Regions from separate parts of the Rahnella contaminans genome, predicted to be linked through region 3. Evidence: predicted binding sites of a transcription regulator. Region 3 holds the regulator's gene; each other region holds the start of a gene.

Evidence for each region. The regulator PhoB, encoded in region 3, activates phosphate uptake and scavenging genes when phosphate is short. The targets are predictions, from matches to a motif close to CTGTCATAAAACTGNCNNAT.
Region 1: the regulator PhoB is predicted to act here: its motif matches at 980-999, upstream of ugpB (sn-glycerol-3-phosphate ABC transporter substrate-binding protein UgpB).
Region 2: the regulator PhoB is predicted to act here: its motif matches at 1,385-1,404, upstream of nudF (ADP-ribose diphosphatase).

What each region holds. Positions count from the first base shown of each region.
Region 1 covers NZ_JAADJS010000007.1:43,574-45,844, reverse strand. Annotated here, with positions in the region: gene GW579_RS21980 (aminotransferase-like domain-containing protein) at 1-878, shown strand, start outside; gene ugpB (sn-glycerol-3-phosphate ABC transporter substrate-binding protein UgpB) at 1,101-2,271, shown strand, end outside.
Region 2 covers NZ_JAADJS010000005.1:309,270-311,540, reverse strand. Annotated here, with positions in the region: gene cpdA (3',5'-cyclic-AMP phosphodiesterase) at 1-256, opposite strand, end outside; gene GW579_RS20665 (DUF1249 family protein) at 284-709, opposite strand; gene nudF (ADP-ribose diphosphatase) at 706-1,341, opposite strand; gene tolC (outer membrane channel protein TolC) at 1,573-2,271, shown strand, end outside.
Region 3 covers NZ_JAADJS010000002.1:644,586-646,856, forward strand. Annotated here, with positions in the region: gene sbcD (exonuclease subunit SbcD) at 1-895, opposite strand, end outside; gene phoB (phosphate response regulator transcription factor PhoB) at 1,123-1,812, shown strand; gene phoR (phosphate regulon sensor histidine kinase PhoR) at 1,836-2,271, shown strand, end outside.

The DNA of each region.
Region 1 (2,271 bases), on a different contig from region 3:
AGGCGCTGGATCTGGTGATGCGCGCCGTGGTGAACCCGGATGATATTTTCGTGGTGGAGCGCCCGACCTATCTGGCCGCATTGCAGACTCTGGAACTGGCCGAAGCCCAAATCCTCTCCGTCGGTTCAGACGGCGACGGCATGATTGTCGATGAGCTGGCGGAACTGCTGAAAACACAAAAGATTAAAGGCGTGTATCTGGTGCCCACGTTCGGTAACCCGAGCGGCGTGACCCTGAGCCGTGTGCGCCGTGAGCAGCTGGTGAAACTGGCGGCACAGCACGAATTCCTGATTGTAGAAGATGATCCGTACGGCGAACTGCGTTTCACCGAAGAACGCCAGCCGACGCTGTTTGAGCTGTCGAAAGCCCTGTTCGGTCACGCGGATAACATTATCTACACCTCGACGTTCTCTAAAATTCTGGCGCCGGGTTTGCGTCTGGGCTGGGTGATTATGCCTGACTGGCTGTTGCATAAGGTCGCCATCATCAAACAGGCGGCAGATTTGCACGCCAGCGCGTTGTCGCAGAGCATTGCGGAATATTATCTCGGTCTTGGCCGTCTGCCGAAGCAGATCGAAACCATTCGTGCCGCGTATAAAAAGAAATGCCAGGTCATGGCCGAACTGCTGGAACGCGAACTGGGCGACGTGCTGACGTTTGAATATCCGAAAGGCGGCATGTTCCTGTGGGCACGTTTCCGCGAGCCGCGTAACTGCGCTGAGTGGATGAAAAAGACGCTGGAGCAGGGCGTGGTGTTTGTGCCGGGCGAATTCTTCTATGCCGATAACCCGGATCACTCGACCTTCCGTCTGTCGTTCGCCACCGCGACCGAAGAGCAGATGCAGGAGGCGGTTGCCCGCCTGAAACGCGCGCTGTAAAACCCCCGGATTTCCCTTCTTTATAAGGCGCATCGTTCACCCGATGCGCCTTCTTTTTTGCCATCTGTTCGTCACCTGCACTTCATGCTGCTGTAACGTTAATGTCATTTAACTGTTATTTATCTGTAATTTAGCCGTGTCATGTTACCTCCGCATAAAAACGTTTCTCAATACCCCATTTATCTCTGCCCCTTTTACACCAGCAGAATTCAGGAGACAGGCATGTTCATCAACCTCAAAAAAACGGTCATCGGCACCGCGCTGACGCTGGCTTTCAGCGCCAATGCCTTCGCTGTGACAGAAATTCCTTTCTGGCACTCAATGGACGGCGAATTAGGCAAAGAAGTGAACTCGCTGGCCGACCGTTTTAACCAGACACACCCTGATGTCAAAATCGTGCCTGTCTATAAAGGCAAATACGACGAAAGCCTGGCGGCCGGTATCGCGGCATATCGCACCGGCAATGCTCCGGCTATCTTGCAGGTTTACGAAGTAGGCACCGCGACCATGATGGCCAGCAAAGCCATCAAACCGGTCTACGAAGTGTTCAGTGATGCAGGCATCAAAGAAGACGTTTCCCAGTTCGTGCCGACCGTTTCCGGTTATTACTCCGATTCCAAAGGCCGTCTGTTATCCCAGCCTTTCAACAGCTCCACGCCGGTGCTGTATTACAACAAAGATGCGTTTAAGAAAGCCGGTCTGAACCCGGATCAGCCGCCGAAAACCTGGCAGGATATGGCCGCGTACACCGAAAAACTGCGTGAAGCCGGCATGAAGTGTGGCTACGCCAGCGGCTGGCAGGGCTGGATCCAGATTGAGAACTTCAGCGCGTGGCACGGTCTGCCAATCGCTACCAAAAACAACGGCTTCGACGGCACCGATGCGGTTCTGGAATTCAATAAACCAGAGCAAATCAAACACATTCAGATGCTCGAAGACATGAACAAAAAAGGTGATTTCACCTATTTTGGTCGTAAAGACGAATCCACCGCCAAGTTCTATAACGGCGACTGCGCGATGACTACCGCATCTTCCGGTTCACTGGCCGACATCCGTCAGTATTCCAAATTCAACTACGGCGTGGGCATGATGCCTTACGACGCAGACATCAAAGGCGCACCACAAAACGCCATCATCGGCGGCGCAAGCCTGTGGGTGATGAACGGCAAAGACAAAGACACTTACAAAGGCGTCGCCGAATTCCTGCAATTCCTGACCACGCCGGAAATCGCTGCCGAATGGCACCAGAAAACCGGTTATCTGCCGGTGACGACTGCGGCGTATGAGCTGACCAAAAAAGAAGGCTTCTACGAGAAGAATCCGGGTTCTGACGTTGCCACCCGCCAGATGCTGAACAAGCCGCCATTACCGTTCACCAAAGGTCTGCGTCTGG
Region 2 (2,271 bases), on a different contig from region 3:
CCGCCAGTTCGCTGATACCACGGGCAAACTGATGGTAGGCTTCCACCGACTGATCCTGAGCCAGATCACCGGTTGCCGCGATGATATCGACTTCGCGCTGCTGTGCTTTTATAGCGTCCAGCACCGCGCGATAGCTGTTAAACGTATTCACGCCCAGCAATGTCTCATCTTCACCGGCAAAAAGATGGGTATCTGTAATCTGTAGAATTCTGACTTTGGCCCCATTCACCAAAGGCAGTTTAAACAGGCTTTCCAAATCGTTTCCTTTGTTGTTGAAGTCTGTCTAACACACCGGAATTGCCATCGCTCCGTGCGCAAGGCAATAACGCAGCCAGTCCGCCAGGAACTGGTTAATTTGATGCTTTTCATCACGCTGATGCAACTTTTTATTAGGGTAATCATAGCGTGCTTTGAAGCGAAAGATCTGCTGACTCGCACACACTTCGGCCACCATGGCGTCGTGATACAGGCGAACCGTCAGTGAAGGCAGGCTCCAGTAACTGACGGCCGGTGCGGTCTGTTTGATTTCCACCAGCGACGTATAGCGCGTCGATTCGAGGATCGTCAGGCAATATGTGGCGCTACTCACCTGATATGTCACTGTTTCACCGGGCTCATCGGTGCGCGGCATCAAACGGCGCAATTGTGCGAAATTGGTTTCGCACAATCTCATCATTTCAGGGAAATCAGGGGTATAGCGCTTAATCATTCGTTGGCCCACTCTTTTCTCAGGGATTCATGGTGTAGCTGCAGCCATTGCAGGGCAATCACTGACGCCGCATTATCTATCGCTCCCTCTTCCACCCAGCGGTAAGCCTGTTCGCGGCTGACCACATGCACCCGGATGTCTTCATTCTCTGCTTCCAGACCGTGAATTCCTTCTGCCGTTGTCGCATCAACTTCGCCGACCATAATAGAAAGACGCTCGCTGGTTCCGCCCGGGCTGGCCAGGTAATTCAGAGCCGGTTTACAGCGTTTTACCACAATGTTCGCTTCTTCAAGTGCTTCACGGCGGGCGACGTCTTCGACTGTCTCGCCCTCTTCAATGATACCGGCGACCATCTCCAGAAGCCATGGGGTATCACTGGAATCAATACATGGGATGCGGATCTGTTCAATCAGCACGACTTCATCGCGCTGCGGATCATAAGGCAGCAGCACCGCTGCATGGCCCCTTTCGAAAACTTCACGCACAACTTCGCCGCTCATTTCCCCATTAAACAGCCGGTGACGAAACCGATATGCAATAATAGAAAAAAAACCTTTATATCGCGTCTCACGTGCAATAATTTCTACATCATCTTTACCGAAACTAACCGGTGAACTTTTGAATGCACACATGGATTGTTTTCCTCTTCCCTCATAAAGGCAATTTATCGTCCTTTGAGGTCAGTTTGATGAAAATGCGTTAATAATAATCAAGGTTGTTTGTGATAGATTTAGGCACATCCAGCGGGGAAGGCACGTTAAGCCAACCTCCCCGCTAGCCTGACTCTGCTAGAATCCGCGTCTATTGGTTTATTTGACTGCGCCACCATACATAACAACATTGCTGCACAACAAGGAATGCAAATGAAGAAACTGCTCCCCCTTCTCATCGGACTCAGCCTGGGCGGCTTCAGTACGATAAGCCAGGCCGAAAACCTGATGCAGGTCTATCAGCAAGCCAGGACGAGTAACCCGGACCTGCGCAAATCCGCTGCTGACCGGGATGCTGCATTCGAAAAAATCAACGAAAGCCGCAGTCCTTTATTACCGCAACTCGGTTTGGGTGCGGATTATGGTTATACCAATGGCTACCGCGATGCGAATGGCGTTAATAGTGATGTTGGCAGCGCCAGCCTGCAATTAACGCAGACCCTTTTTGATATGTCAAAATGGCGCGCACTGACCTTGCAGGAAAAAACTGCCGGTATTCAGGATGTGTCTTACCAGACTGACCAGCAATCTTTAATCCTGAATTCTGCGACGGCTTATTTCAACGTATTGAGTGCGATCGATTCACTCTCTTATACCGAAGCGCAGAAACAGGCTATTTATCGTCAGCTGGATCAAACCACGCAGCGTTTTAATGTTGGCTTGGTGGCTATCACTGACGTGCAAAACGCCCGTTCACAATACGACACCGTATTGGCTAACGAAGTGACTGCCCGCAATAACCTGGATAACGCACTGGAATCTCTGCGTCAGGTGACCGGCATGTACTATCCGCAACTCTCTTCCCTGAACGTGGATAACTTCAACACCACGCGTCCGCAGCCGGTAGCCACC
Region 3 (2,271 bases):
GCTGTTTTTCGATTTCAGCCAGCGAACCTTTGATGATCTGCATGGGCTGGAAAACCGGGATTTCCAGCGTGTCGATGGCGTTAAGCGTTGCGCCGTCGAAATCGAGTAAGTACACACTTTTGGCTTTGCTCAGTTCGTCAAAACTCAGGGCAATCGGCGAGCCGCTGTAACGGATATGTTCGGTTTTTGCGACGCACTGGGCGCGGTGAATATGCCCGAGCGCCACGTAATCTACCGGCGGAAATGCCTGGGCCGGGAAGGCGTCGAGCGTGCCTATATAGATGTCGCGCACGGAGTCAGACGTGCTGACGCCGACGGTGGTCAGATGGCCGGTAGCGATAATGGGCAACGGCACACCAAGTTTCTGACGCTTCGCCAGTGCGGCCTGATACAGCGCGTCATAATGCGCCGCAATGGCTTCCTGCAACGCGAGCTGTTTGTCGCTGCCGGACTGTCCGGCCTGGCTGGCGAGTAAATCGCGCGGACGCAAAAACGGAATGGCACACAACACCGCGCCGGGCTGGCCTTCACGCGTGTTCAGCACTAAAACCTGTTCCTCCAGATTTTCGCCTACGGTGGCGATCACCCGCGTATTCAGGCACGAAAGCAGTTCGCGGGATTCATTGAGCGTGGCGACGGAATCGTGATTCCCGGCCAGCACCACCAGCTGACAGCCGGTTTGTTGTAATTCCACCACGAAGCGGTTGTACAACTCGCGGGCGTAACTGGGCGGCGAACCGGTATCAAAGATGTCCCCGGCGACAATGACGGCGTCCACCTGATGCTGCTGCACCTGACCGGTCAGCCAGCGCAAAAATGCCTGATGTTCAGCGGCGCGGCTTTTGGTAAAAAAGTACTGGCCGAGGTGCCAGTCGGAGGTGTGGATCAGGCGCATGAGACTCCCGTGTGAACCCTGTATGACGACAATGGTGCAAAGTATAAACGTCGGCGGGGGAACCTGTCCCCGATAAATCAGACCAATTTCAGCAGGATGGCGGGAATTTATCTGTCATATTTGCCTTAAATGAACCATCATTTTCATTCATAAATCTGTCACAAAACTGACGCATAATGGCGCCCGCAATCAAATAAAAGATCGCTAACCTATTGGCAGGACCTACGATGGCTAGACGTATATTGGTGGTTGAAGACGAAGCTCCAATCCGTGAAATGGTGTGTTTTGTACTGGAACAGAATGGATATCAGGCAGTAGAAGCTGAAGATTTTGATTCAGCGATTGGCCAGTTAGTGGAACCTTACCCAGAACTGATCCTGCTCGACTGGATGCTACCCGGCGGTTCCGGTATTCAGTTTATTAAGCACCTTAAACGTGAAGCACTGACCCGCGAAATTCCGGTGATGATGCTGACCGCTCGCGGTGAAGAAGAAGATCGGGTGCGCGGCCTGGAAGTCGGTGCCGATGATTACATCACTAAACCGTTTTCACCAAAAGAACTGGTTGCCCGTATTAAAGCGGTGATGCGCCGGATTTCGCCAATGGCGGTCGAAGAAGTGATCGACATGCTGGGGCTCAGTCTGGATCCGTCGTCTCACCGGGTGATGGCCAACGAGCAGGCGCTCGATATGGGGCCGACCGAATTTAAGTTGTTACACTTCTTTATGACCCATTCCGAACGCGTTTACAGCAGAGAACAGTTGCTCAATAACGTGTGGGGCACTAACGTTTATGTGGAAGATCGCACGGTAGACGTGCATATTCGTCGTTTGCGTAAAGCGCTGGAAACCAGTGGACATGACAGAATGATCCAGACTGTTCGTGGTACCGGATATCGTTTCTCAACGCGTTATTGAGTCCCCCACAGCGGAGAACCTGTGTGTTAGAACGTTTGTCATGGAAACGTCTGGCCGGCGAATTTTTTCTCTTTTGTCTGCCAGCCCTGATCCTCGGAATTTTCGTCGGCCATTTCGGCTGGCTCCTCTTTGCGTCGCTGGTCGCGGCGCTGGGCTGGAATTATTACAATCAGCTTAAACTCTCTCACTGGCTGTGGCTTGACCGCAGCATCACCCCGCCGAACGGGCGCTGGAGCTGGGAACCGCTGTTTTACGGGCTGAACCAGATGCAGATGCGCAACCGGCGACGTCGTCGTGAATTAGGTCAGTTGATCAAACGTTTCCGCAGCGGTGCCGAATCGCTGCCGGATGCGGTGGTTCTGGCGACGGAAGAAGGCAATATCTTCTGGTGTAACGGACTGGCGCAGGATCTGCTCGGTTTCCGCTGGCCGGAAGATAACGGCCAGCATATTTTTAACC